3 regions of the Ferdinandcohnia sp. SAFN-114 genome follow, and region 2 is predicted to be linked to each of the others. Evidence: riboswitches for the same ligand, from Rfam matches in the RefSeq annotation. Region 2 holds a riboswitch; each other region holds the start of a gene.
What was found. A riboswitch is a leader RNA that binds a small molecule or an ion and turns the genes downstream of it on or off. The one in region 2 is predicted to bind cobalamin.
Positions count from the first base shown of each region.

Region 1: it holds a riboswitch for cobalamin, as region 2 does, so the genes downstream of both, ACR65M_RS03325 (DUF4430 domain-containing protein) here and ACR65M_RS08195 (ABC transporter substrate-binding protein) in region 2, are expected to answer to the same signal.
Region 3: it holds a riboswitch for cobalamin, as region 2 does, so the genes downstream of both, ACR65M_RS06510 (ribonucleoside-diphosphate reductase subunit alpha) here and ACR65M_RS08195 (ABC transporter substrate-binding protein) in region 2, are expected to answer to the same signal.

Region 1 covers NZ_JBPFDQ010000006.1:60,089-66,232, forward strand. Annotated here, with positions in the region: gene ACR65M_RS03310 (RsiX family anti-sigma factor) at 1-342, opposite strand, end outside; gene sigX (RNA polymerase sigma factor SigX) at 320-868, opposite strand; gene ACR65M_RS03320 (ECF transporter S component) at 980-1,483, opposite strand; gene ACR65M_RS03325 (DUF4430 domain-containing protein) at 1,483-1,899, opposite strand; cobalamin riboswitch at 2,252-2,476, opposite strand; gene ACR65M_RS03330 (ATP-binding protein) at 2,578-4,365, opposite strand; gene ACR65M_RS03335 (response regulator transcription factor) at 4,362-5,078, opposite strand; gene ccsB (c-type cytochrome biogenesis protein CcsB) at 5,259-6,144, opposite strand, start outside.
Region 2 covers NZ_JBPFDQ010000019.1:18,744-24,887, forward strand. Annotated here, with positions in the region: gene ACR65M_RS08170 (carboxymuconolactone decarboxylase family protein) at 1-142, shown strand, start outside; gene ACR65M_RS08175 (CBO0543 family protein) at 502-990, shown strand; gene msrA (peptide-methionine (S)-S-oxide reductase MsrA) at 1,634-2,587, shown strand; gene ACR65M_RS08185 (Crp/Fnr family transcriptional regulator) at 2,768-3,451, shown strand; gene ACR65M_RS08190 (molybdopterin-dependent oxidoreductase) at 3,557-4,147, shown strand; cobalamin riboswitch at 4,366-4,567, shown strand; gene ACR65M_RS08195 (ABC transporter substrate-binding protein) at 4,744-5,736, shown strand; gene ACR65M_RS08200 (FecCD family ABC transporter permease) at 5,699-6,144, shown strand, end outside.
Region 3 covers NZ_JBPFDQ010000014.1:25,218-31,361, forward strand. Annotated here, with positions in the region: gene ACR65M_RS06490 (5'-nucleotidase C-terminal domain-containing protein) at 1-567, shown strand, start outside; gene ACR65M_RS06495 (GNAT family N-acetyltransferase) at 706-1,245, shown strand; gene ACR65M_RS06500 (VOC family protein) at 1,280-1,690, opposite strand; gene ACR65M_RS06505 (GNAT family N-acetyltransferase) at 1,849-2,358, shown strand; cobalamin riboswitch at 2,456-2,653, shown strand; gene ACR65M_RS06510 (ribonucleoside-diphosphate reductase subunit alpha) at 2,797-5,085, shown strand; gene ACR65M_RS06515 (ribonucleotide-diphosphate reductase subunit beta) at 5,100-6,143, shown strand.

The sequences.
Region 1 (6,144 bases), on a different contig from region 2:
TTGTGGTTCCTCTTCTTTTTGCAATGTGCTAAATGATTCGTCCTTTGATGATGCTTCTCTATTCTCTGAATCCATAGTAATGTTTGTATTTTCTCTTGCCATTTGTGCTGAGTCGAAGCTTGAACTGTTCATATTATTAATGAAAGAAGGAGCTAAGATGAATAATAGAAGCGCTGCTGCTGCAGATGCAAGGGTAGGGACAAGCCACATTTTTCTCTTTTTCTTATTCATTTTAAGGGTTATATTTTGATAAATCTCTTGTGGCTTCCGTTTGTCTTTTACACCTGGCATTTGCGTAAGCATCTGCTCGAGTTGTTCATCACTCCACTTTGATTTTTTCATCATCTATCCCCTCCTTTACGCCTGATTCCTCCATATACTTCTTTAATACCTTTAGACCTCTGTGCTGAGTTGTCTTGACTTTACTCTCCGTCCACCCTAAAGCTTCAGCAGTCTCTGCAATCGAAAGTGATTGGATATATCGTAATATCAGTACCATACGCTGATCTGTTGTACAGTTTTCCAAGCAACGGTACATCATTTGAACTTGTTCATTTTGCAATGCTATTTCTTCCGGAAGTGGTGCAAAATCTTTTACCTCTTGACGACTCCAATCAAAGGAATCCATTATTCGCTGTTTCCACCCTTTTTGTTTCCGGAACGAATCAATCGCGACATGTCTTGCAATTGAAAACAACCATGTTTTTTCACTACTTTTTCCTTCGAATCTATCATATGATTTTAAAACTCTTATATAAACTTCCTGAACGAGATCTTCAGCTTGTTCACGATTTTTTACCATATAAAATAAGAAGGAGAAGACATCGTGATGATACTTTTCATATAGTTCCTCAAACAAGGAATCCATTTGCAAATCCTCCCGTTCATTTCATTAGTCGAATGTTTTATAAAAAAAGTTACACTCCCAATATAGTATGAATTAATAAAAAAAGGAAGAATATTTTGGTAATATTCTTCCTTACTTTGCAATTGTTACATTTTTTAAAAATAGTAATCTCAAGATTGGATATAGTATGAGAAAAAATACTCCGTTTCCAATTGCATGACTCATATCAAATGGTAATCCAGCTAAGTAATAGGCAAAGAACTTACCCGAGAATAAATAGAGAGGAATTGAGATGACAAAGCCATATAAGAAACCACAGAATACTGCATATATGGCTAATAATATGACAGGAATTCGATCTCGATACTTTCGTAATGCACCGCTGATTAACCCAATTATCCCCCATGCTATGATTTGGCCAATAGTCCATAAACCCATTCCCATTACAAGATTCGTTAATATAGAACCAAAAACAGCAACAATCACACCATAGATGGGACCCAAAAATAAGCTAGTTATCACGATAATCGCTGTCATAGGCTGAACATTCGGAAGGAATGTAAATGTAATACGACCTACAACGGACAATGCGATTAGCATCGATAAGAGCGTTAAGTTTTTAACGGATAAATTCATTATTCCCACTTATGGAGATCGAATTCGATCTTATCTTCAGGCTCTAATTTGTATTCATTAGCTCCTACCATAGCTTCTTCACCATTAACAGAATAAAACCATGATGTCTTTTCTTCTTCACTTCCTGCAACGCCATTAATGCTGGCAACAAAAGCACCATCGAATTGTGTTTCGACGTCAAAGTTTGCTTCCATGATGTCCATAACTGTAACTTCTTTTCCTGATTCAATTTTAATTTCTTTTTCTTCAATGATTTCTTCACCATTGTTTTTGGATATAACGACTGTAACAATCTCTGCTGCTTCTTCTTTATCTACAGTTTCAGCTTTGTTGTTGGAAGATTCATTTGTAGATGGGGCATTGCTGCATCCAAATAAAATTCCCAATGATAGTAAAGAAACTAATAGTTTTTTCATGTTTCTAGCTCCCCTTTTGTTAAAATATGTGTATGAATAAGTGTGTTATGCACCTAACATCGAATCAAATGCGCCTTGGCGTATTTGCGCCCGAGTTTTAGGCCCACAGGAAGTGGGTCATAAAGACGTTGCCACAGGATGTGGCGTTCTTAGTCTTTGATCTTACAGATCGAAAATTTCCTTTGAAAAGTCGTGTTATCCGCCGGAGGCTATTATTTTATTTCGCAGAAGTGTCTTGCTTCTGCGGAATAAAATAATAAAAGCTCACCCTTGGGGTGAGCTTTGAAGATATAACAGAAAAACAACAAAAAAGCATGGTGTTTTAACGCAAATTCCCGCACCCCGGAGAATTAAAAAAGGAATGAATTAGGCAGGTCTACTGACTTAAGCTTCTTCCTACTTTGAGTCCTTCCCATATGTTGAACAGCATTTGCCATCCAGTCATACAGTGGTTTTTCTCATTTCGTCCACTTTTACAGTTGCGGGGGCAGTTCTGGATTTACACCAGATTCCCTTTTAAGTCTTAGAGAGAATAAAGAAATATCTACATTCTCTGACACCTAAGATTCAATAAATATTTAATTTTCTATTTAACAATCCCTATATTACAAGAAGAGTTTTTATTTTACAAGGAAATTGTTTCTTATGGAACAAGAATCTTCGCCATGTTCTTTCAAATTATTCACTTTTTCGAGGGATTACGAATGTAAATGTCGTTCCTTCACCAAGCTTACTATGGACTGATATATTCCCGTTGTGTGCACTAACAATGTTTTTTACAATCGCAAGCCCTAAACCAGTACCAGATTTCCCTCTTGTTCTAGCCTTGTCCGCTTTATAGAAACGTTCAAATACAAAAGGTAAATCTTCTTCTGGAATACCAGAACCTGTATCTTTAATATCAACTTTTATTGAGGTTTCTTGACCAGTAACATGTACTTCAACCTGACCATTTTCATCGGTATGTCTAATCGCATTATCAATTAAGTTTGTAAAAACTTGCTCAATGCGATCAGAGTCTATATAAATTTCACCAATTTCGTCTACCTTTTTTGCAGTTAGAGTTATTTGATTATCCTTAGCTAAACCTTGAAATTTCCGAATCACACGATTAATAAGGGTATCGAAATCAACTTTTTCTTTATTTAAGGTAATATTCCCTGATTGCATTCTAGCTAAATCTAATAATTCGTTGACAAGTCGACCCATTCTTAATGACTCATCATAGATGACTTTGGTAATTTCCTTTCGCTCCTCCTCGGAGCTCGCTATGTCATCCATAATTGCTTCACTATAGCCCTGGAGCATTGCGATCGGAGTTCGCAGTTCGTGAGAAACATTTGCAATAAAATCTTCACGTAGCTTGTCCAAACGTCTTTCCTCCGTCATATCGCGAAGTACTGCAACGGCACCCCTTATATACGTCTGATTGTAAAGCGGACTCATTAAAATAACCCATGTTCTACCTTGAAGACTAATTTCAATAAATTGCTCCTTTTCAAATGTAACGGAACGTTGAAATAAATCCTTGACCTCTGGTGGAAGCTCCTGACCAACGTCCTGATACATACCTTGTTGGTAATACCAAGCTTGCAAAAAGCGTTCTGCAGGAGGGTTTGTTACCAATATCGTGCCATCACGATTTAAAGTGATAACTCCGTCCGCCATACTATTTAATATGCTTGCAAGTTGCTCTTTCTCCTGATTAAGGGCATTTATGTTATATTTCAACTGCCTCCCCATTTGGTTTAGTGCCATTCCTAAAGCGCCAATTTCGTCATGAGTTAGTATAGGAACCTTTGTATCAAATTTCCCTTTAGCTACTTCAGTAGCGGCTTCCCGCATTTTCCGTAACGGAGCTGTAATACGAGTTAATAGGAAGAAGGCAAAAACTGTGGTTAGGACAATTCCGATACCAGCAGCCAATATTATGAATTGAGTTGTATCCCTGGTAGTCTTTTGAACTACATCTAAGGATTGATAGAGAAAAACTGCACCCATCTGATCATTTTCGATGTGAAGTGGGGCACCAACCACAAATAGTTCTTGTCTTTGCTCTTGTGAAGTTTTTTCATTCTCTGTTAGTTTTATCTTTTTGCTTGCGTTTTGATCGTTTGTAATAACACGTTTAAGATCTGGGTCTTCTGTAATAACTGTAACGGGAATGTTGGGTACAGCCGCTCGATCTGGAGATACCCATAACGTGTTTTCGTCTGCTGCTATAATAACCTTTGTTTCATCATTCACAAGCTCCCACGCAAGGGTCCTAGCTACATTTTTATCCTCATGCTGCTCCATAATAACAGCAATATTAGCAGCAAGTTGAGTTAAACTTCTTTCAGCTTCTTGGATATGGTAATTCTCAAAATACTCCATGAAGAGTATTGTTAAAACAAATAACACAAAGGAAAACAGTAAAAGAATGGTTGCCCATAGTTTTCCTACTACACTTCTCCAAAATTTCATTCTTGGCCGACCTCAAATTTATAACCTACGCCCCATACAGTTACTATCATTTTTGCTGCATCCTGAGACACTTTATTTAACTTTTCACGCAAGCGTTTCACATGTGTATCTACAGTACGCAAATCACCAAAGAATTCGTAATGCCATACTTCTTTTAATAGTTGTTCACGGTCAAATACTTTGTCAGGTGATTTTGCTAAAAAGCATAAGAGTTCGTATTCCTTCGGTGTTAAGCCTACTTCCTTGCCATCTGCAAGCACACGGTGTGCATCATTATCAATTGTTAGATGAGGAAACACGATTACATCTTTAGCAGTTGTTTCAGTTTGAAGATAGGTTGTAAGTGAGGCCCTTCTTAGCAAAGCTTTTACTCGAAGAACAACTTCTCTTGGACTAAATGGCTTCACTATATAATCATCAGTACCGACTTCAAAGCCTTGCACGCGGTTTACTTCTTCTCCTTTTGCAGTAAGCATAATAATTGGAGTTGATTTTTTCTCACGCAAATCGCGGCATACCTCAATTCCGTCTTTTTCTGGCATCATGAGGTCTAATAGAATAAGGTCATAATCATTTTTCAAAGCCTTTTCTAAGGCAATATTTCCATTCTCCGCTTCTTCAATTACATAATTTTCTCTTTCTAAATACATTTTAAGTAAACGACGAATTCTTTCTTCATCATCGACAACTAAAATTTTCGCTTCATTTTCCATTTTCTTATTCCTCCATTTTCTTTCCGAAAGAATATTTCTCTACAACACTATCGTACATAAAAATTTCATAATTTGCTATAACATATATCACACTAGTTTATCCAATGAGAGAAAAGTCGATAATTCGCCACAATAAATGTTAGATAAAAAACCTTCATCACATGATGAAGGCTTCTTTTCTTATGCGTATGAGTGTAATCCAGCGATAACTAAATTTACAAATATAGTATTAAACATAATAATGAAGAATCCAACGACCGCAAGCCATGCAGATTTTTTACCATGCCAGCCTTTTGAAAGCCTCAAGTGTAAAAATGCTGCATAGAAGAGCCAAGTAATAAGTGCCCATACTTCTTTGGGATCCCAGCCCCAGAAGCGAGTCCATGCAATTTGCGCCCAAATCATTGCAAAAATTAACGCGCCTAACGTGAAAACTGGAAACCCAATTGCTACTGAACGGTAACCAATTTCATCCGTTAAGTCTAGGTTTAATTTTCTTGTTAAAGGCTGTAGAGCTGCACCTACTCGTTTACGTAAAATCAAACGAAGTAATCCATATAGTATAGATCCTGAAATTATTGACCAAAGTAATGTATTTACTTTTCTAGCACTTAATAAGGCAGGTAATTCAATCCCGCTAGAAAACTTGCCATCTGTTAGTAATTCGCCTTCATTAGGTACTACCAAAGCAGGTAATTTATATACCATCTCAGCTTCAACGCCGTCTTTATCGACCCATGAAAACACAGATTCATATTTCATAGCTCCAAATGCAGTTGAAATGGCTACAAATCCAACAACAACAACTAATGTATACATAACAAATTCTAACCAGAATGTTTCCTTGCTTTTAACAGACTGATCTACACCTTTTAAAAGATAAAGGATTCCTGCGACAAAACTTATTGAAAGAATTGCTTGCCCTAATGCCGCTGTTGTAACGTGAATGTGGAGCCAGTCACTTTGTAAAGCTGGAATTAATGGAGAGATTTCTCTTGAAAACATACTTCCATAAGCAATAACTAATAATGCAATCGGTAAAGTAAACAGTCCTAAAATACTTGTT
Region 2 (6,144 bases):
ACGTGTGCCAGATGAGCTTTATCAGCGAGTTCGTGAACATTTTGATGAAAAACAATATGTTGACCTTATTCTAATAATTAATCAAATCAACAATTGGAATAGAATTTCTATTGCAATGGGGAATACAGCAACAGAGATGTAATTAATCTGAACAATCCATTTGACAAATGGAATCCAAAAGAACCAGTCTGTATGCTTTTAAATTTCTACTTTACGACAAAATAAATTTTCTAGTATAAATTGATCGCAATCATCTTCATACACAAGAGATTGTAAAAGATTCTACTTAACGAAAGGTGCGTTGATCCATAAGGATTACGCACCTTTTTATTGTAGCTTTTAAGCTAACACAAATAGATAGTTGAATAAGAGAAAGCTTTCATTCATAGGACCGTTTTGTTCGTTTTGTAATAAAAAAATTCTAAAAACGACCGGTAGGAATGTTTAGTTTTGGGTAATTTAAGAATGGCACGATTAATGCAAATGAGAGGATGTTAATAAGTGGAAAAAAAGTTGTTAAAATTACTAGTGGCGTTATGTACTGGTTCTATCCCATTTTTATTTAAGGGACCAAAAATGAGAGAAAATCTTTTGATTTTCTTCGCAAAGGGTGTTATTGCTACTCTAATTGATGCTTACGTTGTTGGAAAACAAAAACTTGAATATCCAATTCGTCCTTTTCCTAAAATTTTCAAAACGAATATTATTTACGACATGTTATTTTTCCCGCTTTTAAGTGTGATATGGGTCAAAATCTCGTATAATGATCATTTTGGCAAAATATTATTAAAAAGTTTAATTTTTAGTGTTCCAATGAGTATTGGGCAATGGTTTATGGAAAAGAACACGGGATTATTCAAATGGAAAAAATGGTCTGCCTTCCATACATTTGCAAGTGTTAATTTTACTTTGTTTATTATTAGAGGTTTGGTTGGTCTGATAAAAATAATAGATAAGTTTAAAGATAAGCAATATATAAATGAATACTAAAGGTTTATACAATGAAGAAAACGTATAAATTAGAAGCAATTCTCTGGAGTGTCTATTATTCGTAGTTATTTAATTAAGAATTTCTTTTAAAGATAATTTTAGTGCAGACCTTCATAGTATCAAAAGGACAAAGCGTAAGTCTCCGCTATGGTTGCTAAGGCAGCCTTTTTTATTTAAATGTAATAGATTGTGAAATTATTTATCTTAAACTAAAGGCAGCTTATCCATCCCGTCAAACAGACTATTCACTAATTGCAGAGGTTCAAATATTACTTACTTTATTATTCATTAAAAATGTAAGGCAGCTTACATTTTTTAAAAGGGATTCCAAGTATAATCGTAAGTGTAAGTTATTAGAAACACTTTGGAGGAGGAACTAATCATGGTATTTGTATATTGTAATATAGAATCTACCTCTCATAAGGTAGTAACTGAAGTGGTATTATTGGCAATGTAGTTTTGACAGCTTGCAAGAGATCCAAGTAGTGTATGTAATGTAATACCATAAAAGAAGAAATTAATATATAGATTCGATACCTTGAGAAAAGATTTAAGAGTGCCCCTAATGTTCTGAGGGATTCTTTCAAAATTGAAGGAAAAGATAGGGTTTAGGTAAAACTAAGTACTAGTAGGAGGCATGATTATGTCAACAAATTATGAATTAGCTACATTTGCTGGTGGATGTTTTTGGTGTATGGTTCAGCCATTTGATGAGTTACCAGGCATTATTGATGTAGTTTCAGGCTATACAGGTGGGCATAAAGAGAACCCAACCTACGAAGAAGTATGCTCAAACACAACGGGTCATTATGAGGCAGTTCAAATTACGTATGATCCTAATGTGTTCCCGTATACAAAGCTCTTAGAACTATTCTGGCAACAAATAGATCCAACCGATGCACATGGTCAGTTTGGTGATCGCGGTGAGTCCTATAAAACGGCGATATTTTATCATACTGAGGAACAAAAGAGACTAGCCGAAGAGTCCAAACAGGCATTAGAGAAAAGCAAAAAGTTTTCAAAGCCAATCGTGACAGAAATCAAAGAGGCATCTGTGTTTTATCCAGCAGAAGAATATCATCAAGGCTATTATAAAAAGAATTCCTTTCATTATAATATGTACAAGGAAGGATCTGGACGAGCGGGATTTATTCGGGAAAATTGGAAGAAACACCATGCAGAAAACATAAAGAATCTTACTCCTATACAGCACCATGTGACTCAAGAGAATGGTACGGAACCACCCTTCCAAAATGAATTTTGGGATAACAAGGAAGAAGGAATTTATGTTGATATCGTTTCTGGAAAACCATTATTTAGTTCATTGGACAAATTTGACTCCGGGTGTGGATGGCCTAGCTTCACAAAGCCTATTAAGCATCAAGAAGTCCTTGAAAAACTAGATACGTCCCATGGGATGAGACGCATTGAAGTCAGAAGCTCATCAGCAGACTCCCATTTAGGACACGTATTTGATGATGGACCACGAGATAAAGGCGGGCTTCGATATTGCATTAACTCTGCAGCACTTAAATTTATCCCAACTGAAAAGCTAAATGAAGAAGGCTATGGGGAATACCTTCGGTTATTTAAATAATTTAGAAAACGTTCCTGGAGACTTCTCTAGGACGTTTTTTTATATTTAAAGCATCAATGCTACAATGGATATGGTTTTACATATATTATCAGGTGATTGTAAATGCAAAGAAGAAATCGATCTATTTACTGGTTTTTGATTATGAAATGATTATAAAACGGTATAACGGGGAGTGAAGACATGGATAAACTCATGTTGCTTTCACAAATTAATTTACTAGATGAGCTACCAGAAGAGGAATTAAAGAAGTTAGACGAAGTAACGGTAACCGTCCCTATTAAAAAAGGTACAATTATCTTAAGTCCGACTCAACAAATGAGGTCGTTGTTTTTCTTGAAAAAAGGACAGGTTCGTTTATATAAGATATCCTCAACAGGAAAGGAATTCACAATTGATCTTTTAAGTGAAGGTAATATCTTTGGAGAAACTTCTAGTTTTTCCTTAACAGAATCTAACATTTATGCAGAAGCGATGGTTGATTCCTTTGTTTGCTCGCTAGAAAAGGAGCGTTTTGAACAGTTACTACGTCAACATCCCGATATTTCGTTAAAACTTATAACTATACTGACCTCAAAGTTAAAAGAAGTGTACGAAATAACAGAAAGCATTGCTTATAAAGATGTCAAATATCGAATTCTTTTACTTTTTATGCAGTTAAGTAACCGATTTGGTGTAAGAAGTGGGGAATGGCAAACAGTTGAGGTCAAGATTACTCAGCATGACATCGCAAGTATGATCGGGTCATCAAGAGAAACCGTTAGTTTATTATTAGGAGAATTAGAAAGGGAACAAGTCATTACGAGGAAGCCATTAAAAATTAATACAGCTCTGGCTAAGAAAGTGTATGGGGTAGAGGAGGTGTAATCAATACTGCTTTCATATCATGTTTATAAAGGAAAAGGCTTGGAGCATACTATACAAAGCACAGTGATTTAAGTAGCGTTAAAAATGAAAAAGGGGTGGTGTAAGATGAAAAGGCAGCTTCCACCTGGGCAATTTGAAACAGAAAAATGGCCAATTCTGCACACAGGGGATGTTCCCGAGTTTAATGAAATCACATGGAATTTCAGACTTTTTGGAGAAGTGAAGCAAGAAAAGTCCTTATCCTATAAGGAATTCATGGAGCTTCCAAAAACCATATCAACCGTAAACATGCATTGTGTTACCACATGGTCTAAATTTGATACAACTTTTGAAGGCATTGCGCTTAGAGAGTTATTGAAATTAGTTGAAATGAATGAAGGCGTAAAATACATCAAAATTTACGGTTACTCCAATAGGGAGAGATTTGGTTATTCTGCAAACTTACCGCTAGAACCTTTATTAGGGGACGATTCTTTATTTGTATTCCGATGGAAGGATAAAAATCATGAATGGCAAGATATTGATCTAAAACATGGTTATCCACTACGGTTTATTCCACCAGAAGAATTTTATCTATGGAAAGGCACAAAGTGGGTTTCAGGGATAGAGTTTATGAAGGAAGACGAGGCTGGTTATTGGGAAGAGCGTGGCTATTCGATGACGGCCAATCCATTTAAAGAAGAGCGATACCGTTAACACAGTTAAGTACATAAACTTTTTTATACTTTGCTTCCCATAAAATAAAATAGACGTGTTTATCGACACGTCTATTTCCTATTAAATGATTGATTCTCAAAGGTTTTCTTCAACTGTATTGGTTAATTCTATTATACTTCATAAAAGGAACTGAAATGACCTTAACTCCTATTTACAAAACAATAGGGTTGTATTATAATTTCTCAGAATACAAAAAAATGAATATTTCGCAAATAGGTTTCTTACCATTCTTCTATGAGAGAATGTGAGACTAAGAGGGAAGTTGGTGTAAGTCCAACACGGTCCCGCCACTGTAAGCGAGGAGGAAGGTTATAAATATCCACTGTGTATGTAACATGGGAAGGAGTAACCGACCGTTGATTCGCAAGTCAGGAGACCTGCCTATTTTGTTTTTTAAGCTTCCTCGAGGAAAGGAACGTTTAAAGTGCAAATAAATGATCATATGTTACTATATTTGTTATATTAGGATTGCTTTATTGGAGTTCTAAGCAAATAACCTTTATTATGCCTTTACGAAACGCTCTTCCTGTGGAATGGCGTTTTTTTGTGTTCAAAATTTGAAGGGGGATAAAAAAATGAAGGAAATGTTGAAAAAATGGGGTCTGTTTAGTCTTATTTTTCTTTTTACCATGGGTATTGTTGCAGGTTGTGGTACACAAGAAAAAACGGCTCAAGATGAAAAGGCTCAAAAAACCGTTGAAAATGTTGAAGGGGAGAACGCTAATCAAGAGTTCCCTATCACGATTATAGACAGTGCTGATCGAGAAGTTACGATTGATGAAGAACCTGAATCAATTGTCTCCATACAGGCAAGTAATACAGAAATTGCATTTGCACTTGGCCTAGGAGAAAAAATCATTGGAGTTTCGGATTACGATAATTATCCATCAGAAGCACTTGAAATACAAAAAGTAGGTGCACAGGATATCAATGCAGAATTGGTTCTTTCACTTCTTCCAGACCTAGCTCTTGTTACTGATTATCATTACAATACACATCCTGAAATATTAAAGCAGTTTGAAGATGCAGGAATTGATGTGATTGTCGTTGGAAGTGCTTCTTCATTTGAAGATGCGTATGAACATATAGAAATGATTGGGAAAGCTACAGGAACTGCGACTGAGGCAAACGAAATTGTGACAAATATGAAGCAACGCTTTGATGAAATCAAGGAAAAAGCTTCAGCTATTACAGATAAAAAGAAAGTCTGGGTTGAGGTTTCGCCAGCACCAGATATTTTTACAACAGGAACCAATACGTTTATGCATGAAATGCTTGAGGCAATTCAAGCTATTAATGCAGCAGAGGAGCATGAAGGGTGGGTACAGTTAACAGAGGAGGAAATTGTCCAATTAAATCCTGATGTCATCATTACAACGTATGGCTACTACATAGATAATCCCACTGAAGAAGTATATGGGCGTGAAGGCTGGTCTGAAGTTCCTGCAGTTAAAAATAAACAGGTCTTTGATGTTGATAATGATACGGTTACGAGACCAGGTCCTCGGTTAATTGAAGGAGTCGAGACTCTTGCGAAGCTTATTTATCCAGAAGTTTTTAATAAATAAAATTACTTGGTTATATATTCTAAGTGGAGGGTTTGTACTTAGTACAGCCCTCCTAGGCGTATTCATTAGTAGTGTCCACGTGCCTGTTCCAACCATTTTACATATTGTGCTAGACAACACATTTGGTTGGGGCTGGCTTAATGAGGTTGCTAGAAATGAAGAAATGATCATTTGGAATATCCGATTACCTAGGGTATTGCTGGCATTTTTTGTTGGTGCGTCTCTTGGATTAGCGGGTGCAGCATTCCAAGGATTATTACGTAACCCATTAGCGGATCCATATACAATCGGGGTTTCATCTGGTGCATCTCTTGGTGCAGTAATTGTTTTATTTTTTCAGTTTACGATTTTGGGGTTAGGAAACTTTACTCTTCCTATTGTTGCAATCGTAGGTGGTTTTATTTCACT
Region 3 (6,144 bases), on a different contig from region 2:
AAACTTAAAGCAGTAAATGCAACATTAGTCATTTCAAATGGCGTGGTTGACCTTCAAATTCCTTCTTCTATCTTACCTGATAGTGAAACGGAAATTAAAGTACAGAAGGACAACCGTAAGGATGCTATAGTTGCCTATGATTTTACAATCAAATCTGAGGGCAAGGGCTATCACAAGTTTAACGAAAAAGTCACAATGACTTTTTCGGTTGACCCTAAAACGGTGGATGATCCTAAAAAAGTGAAGGTCTTCTATTGGAATCCAGAAAGTAAGAAATGGGAATTGGTGGGTGGCGACTTTAAAGATGGTAAAATTACAGCCACTACCGATCACTTCAGTACATTTGGTGTACTAGAGGTTAAGGATTCTAAGGAAACTCCAGAAACTGATGAAAAAGATAATAATACGAATGACTCAACGACAACAGAATCTGGTGGTAAGAATGCCAATGGTGGCAAAAAGCTTCCGATTACAGCAACGAATTCCGCTAACTTGTTAGTTATCGGTCTTGTGTTAATCCTTATAGCTGTTGGTATCCTCTATGTAAACAGAAGAAAAACAGCTTAATAGACTGTCAACAATCTAGTAAAGAGAGAAAAACATAGTGTTTTCTCTCTTTTTTTTAATGACCTAATAAATATTACTAAAGGATTTTTACAATAATTGTTGAATTACTTTCTTAGTAAAAATAAGGGAGTTATTCGAATGATTACGTACAATTTGTTAAGAGGAAAAAAGGTACAGCTTGTTAGAATTAAAGAAGAAGATGTTCCGACCATTGTAAGTTGGTATGAGGATCAGGAATTTCTTAGAAATCTAGACACTTTACCATCCTTTCCTAAACATCCTTCTGCTTTTAAAGAGTGGGTTGAGCAGAAAAACGAGAAAGAGTTTGTATTTGGGATTAAAGAATTGGAGACTAAGGAATTAGTTGGATTTGTGGACATCGACAGCATTATTTGGCCACATCGAAATGCTTGGCTTGCAATCGCAATTGGTGGAGAAGGAAACCGTAATCGAGGGCTTGGGTATGAAGCCATGCAACTCGTGTTGGATTTTGCTTTCAAAGAGTTAAATCTTCATAGAATCCAATTAACCGTTTTTCAGTACAATGAGAGGGCCATCGCCTTATATGAAAAGTTGGGATTTGTTAGAGAAGGCACCTCAAGAGAATTTCTAGAGCGTGACGGGAAGCGATTTGATATGTACTCCTATGGTTTGCTAAAACATGAATGGAAGAAATAAAAAATAATTCCCCTAGATGCTAGGGGAATTTAATTTATTTCATTTCATAGTTTAAGTCCCAAATAATCCCGAATTGGTCCTTTACTTTTGCATATTTTGCACCCCAAAAGGTATCCTGTAATTCCATGAACACAGTTCCTTTTTGCTTTAGGTCATTGTAGGTTTTCGTAATTTCCTCTTCACTTTCAAATTCCAAAACTAAAGAGATATTGTTTCCAAAGGTTACACTTTGGTCGGGAGAGTCATCTGATACCATTAGTAAGAGTTCGTTCTTTTTGAACTTACCATGAATAAGTCGGTCATTAGCCCAGTCCTGAGTTTCATAGCCTGCCTGAGCATATGTTTGAACATCCAATATTTCGCCCTCAAATATTTCCTGATAATATTCCAAGGCTTCTTTCGCATTCCCATTAAACATTAAATAAGGTGTCGCTTGTCCTTTCATTCACAAAACACTCCTTTTTAATATCAGCAAGTTGCCCTACACTATGTTTTCTATTTACTAAAGAAATCATACACGATTGTATATTTTTTCCTCATGTACCATTATATTTAAATAAAATACAAAACACAAGAACAAATGTTCTTTTTCGGAGGTGCGATATGTTTATCAGAAGACTTTTGCCAGAGGATGCTGAAAGCTATTTTAGGTTGCGATTAAAAGCACTAACAACTGACCCTGATGCATTTTTAGTTACGTATGATGAAGCAAAAAATAATGATAACCCAATAGGAGAGTACAAGAAAAGTTTTCAATCTGAAGAAATAATAACGCTTGGGGCATTCGAAGGTGAACATTTAGTGGGGATGGTAACCTTAGTCAGGGAAACACGTCGAAAAATAAGACATAGGGCTACTATTGTGGCGATGTATGTTGATGATGAAAAAAGAGGTAAGGGAATTGCAAATGCATTGCTAAATGAAGCTATTAAAATGGCAGTAAATCTCCCTGAAATCGAGCAGATATATTTAACAGTAGATGCAGAGAATAAACCAGCTAAAGAATTGTACAAAAAACTAGGTTTTCAATCATTTGCTGTTGATAAAAGGGCCATTAAATACAACGGCCAATATCGGGATGAAGAGCTCATGGTATTATTTCTCGAGAAATAATTGTCAATTTTTGTCTTGCTAAAATAATAGGTGTCCCGTATTATTAAATGTGATAGTATATATTGATAGAATTTGAATGTTAACAACTACATATTGTGTTTAGCCTTGGGAAAAAGATGCCATTTGTGCTTAAAAGGGAATCTGGTGAAAGTCCAGAACTGCCCCCGCAACTGTAAATGCTGACGAAATGAACAGACCACTGTATAAGATAACTTAAATAAAGGTACTTATATGGGAAGGGTTCAAAGTAGAGCGACGCATGAGTCAGGAGACCTGTCTTTTCTTAAGATGTTTCACCTTCTTCGGGGATTGGGAAGATGAAACGGTGGCGACAGGTAGAGCAACTCTTGTGCTCTCTTGATGTTATCGTTTCATCCGCTCAATTGAATTGGGCGGATTTTTTATTTTAACGAATAATTTGTTAAGGGAGAGAAATAGATGAATATTACAACTCAAGGGGAATTGGATTCCATATTACACTCGCTTGAATATGCAGAAAGTACCTACCAACTTGACACTACCGAAATTCGAAACAAACTGCAGGAAATAAAATTTAATACAGTTGAAGCGAACCAGCATGCACTTTTTTATTCCTTAAACAAAATTGCCATGGATCAGCCCAACTGGACATATTTAGCGGCTAATCTCTATTTAAATGAACTGTATGAAAAAGCTGCAACGAATCGAAATTACAACAGTGCTCTAAAATACGGCAGTTTGTATGAGTTGCTACAGGAACTTACATCAAAAGGAATATATTCTGATGAATTATTAAACTCATATTCTAAGGAGGAGATACTTGAACTAGGAGAGGTAATTGATCCAGATAAAGATCATTTGTTTACATACATCGGTTTATTTTTATTAGCGGATCGGTATCTTGCAAGGGATTATGAACGAAATATTTACGAACTTCCACAGGAGCGATTCATGATAATTGCTATGACATTAATGGAGCATGAGGAAAGAGAGGTTCGACTTACTTATGTGAAAGAGGCCTATTGGGCATTAAGTAATTTATATATGACAGTCGCCACACCAACTCTATCAAATGCTGGTAAAAGCTTTGGCCAGTTGTCCTCTTGTTTCATTGATACTGTTGAGGACTCACTTGATGGAATCTATTTAAACAATTGGGATATTGCTAGATTATCAAAAGATGGTGGTGGAATTGGCGTATACTATGGCAAGGTTCGCGCGCTAGGATCTGACATAAAGAAATTCAAAGGAAATTCTTCCGGGATCGTTCCTTGGGTTCGCCTTATCAATGATACAGCAGTAAGTGTTGATCAATTAGGACAACGACAAGGAGCAATCGCAATCTATTTAGATCTCTTCCACAAAGATATTATGAATGGTTTTCTAGATTTAAAGACAAATAATGGAGATGAACGTCGGAAGGCTCACGACATCTTTACGGGGGTTTCCGTACCTGATTTGTTTATGGAAAAGCTGCAAGAGGTAGATGAAAATGGTAGAAGTATTGGGGAATGGCACACTTTTTGTCCACATGAAGTAAAGCAAATCATGGGCTGGAGAGATGGGCAAGGAAATCCGTTAGGACTCGAAGATTTTTACGATGAAGAGGATGAAAAATACTTCACTGAAAAATACTTAGAAGCTGTGAATCATCCACTTTTACCACGTAAATCGTATCGAGCGATGGATGTCATGGCAAGAATTATGATTGCTCAACTAGAAACAGGAACACCATATATGTTTTATCGTGACGAAGTAAATCGCCAGAATCCGAACAAGCATCTACTAGGAAAGGGAAGAACTTCGATTTTTTGTAGTAATTTATGTACAGAAATCGCGCAAAATATGTCAGCAACAGCGATTACGAAGGAGTATATCGACGATGAAGGAAATATTGTAATCATTCGAAAACCAGGTAATTTTGTGGTTTGTAATCTCTCATCTGTCAATCTACCAAGAGCTATTGGGGACGAAGTACTTGAACGTTTAATTCGAATTCAGGTTAGGATGCTTGATAATGTTGTCGATTTGAATACGATATCCGTTAAACAAGCTGATCTCACAAATAAGAAGTTTCGGGCGGTAGGCTTAGGTACATTTGGGTGGCATCATCTTTTAGCAGTAAAGGGAATTTACTGGGAATCAGATGAGGCTGTTCAATATGCTGATGAACTATATGAAGCAATTGCTTATCATGCGATCAAATCATCGATGGAGCTTGCAAAGGAAAAAGGAGCCTATAGTGAATGTAAAGGTTCTGAATGGGAAACCGGCACCTATTTTACCCGCAGAAAGTATTTGTCCGACAGATGGAATATGTTACGAGAAAATGTATCTAAACATGGAATACGCAATGGCTGGCTAATGGCTGTGGCGCCAAATTCATCGACAGCTAAAATCGGAGGTTCCACAGATGGAATTGACCCCATCTATGCGGCTGAATATGCGGAGGAAAAAAAGAATTTTAAGTTTAAAGTTACCGCACCTGATATCAATTATAAGACATATGAGTTTTATCGGAAAGCACGTCATGAGGTCGATCAGATTTGGAGCATTAGACAAAATGCTGCACGCCAACGTCATATCGACCAGGGAATTAGCTTCAACCTGTATGTAAGACATGACATTAAAGCAAAGGACCTTTTGCAGCTTCATTTAGAAGCATGGAGACATGGACTTAAGACAACATATTATGTGAGAAGCACGTCACAGGCAGAAATTGAAGAATGTGAACTATGCCATAGTTAAGGGGGAATAAGCTGATGAGTAGTCAGCCATTAACAAAAATAAAATTGTTTAATCCAGAGTTTCCGAATAAATCAACAGGAATCATTAATGGGGAAACTTCGGGAATATTGAATTGGAACGATATCGCGTATCCACAAATGTATACACTCTATCAAACCTTGCTTTCGAATTTTTGGAAAGCACAAGAAATCAATATGCAGGATGACATCAAACAATGGGACCAACTAAGTTCTATTGAAAAGGATGTGTTTTTACGAATCAACACGCAACTTGCATCATTAGATAGTTTGCAAACACCAACAATGAATCAGGTCATGGATTATGTGACGGATTCTAGTTTTAAAGCCATATTTGCAGTAATTTCGCAACAGGAAGCGGTCCATAATGAATCATATTCTTATATTCTGAGCTCGCTTGTACCATTTCAAGAACAAAATAAGCGTTTTAATCAGGCGAAAGAGGACCCAATTGTTCGAAAAAGAAATCAACTTATTCTAGAGGCTTACGAAGGTTTTAGGGAACAGCCAACTCCGGAAAACTTATTTAAGTTAGCGGTTAATTCGATTAATCTAGAAGGCATCTATTTTTATGCAGGTTTTGCCTTTTTCTATAATCTGGCAAGGCAACAAAAAATGCTTAAGACTAGTACGATGATTAGCTATATTCAAAGAGATGAAATGCAGCATGCCTATTTTATTGCGCAATTTGTTCGGATTCTCTTATCTGAGAACCCAGAATTGAATACTGAAGAAAATAAAGATTACGTTTATAAGTCAATTGGACAGGCAGTAGAGCTTGAAAAAGAGTGGGCACGCTATATCTTAAAAGACATTGATGGAATCGATTTACGTGAGTTTGAAGAGTATGTCGAGTATCTTGCGAACAAACGCTTCCGCCAACTAGGGTTTCAAAATATGTATGATGAAAAAGAAAACCCAATGCCATGGATTCAAGTATTTAGTGATGAGATGATGAATGACACCAAATCTGACTTCTTCGAGCAAAAATCACGAACCTATACAAAAGTATCCCAATCCAATGGATTTGATGAGCTATAAG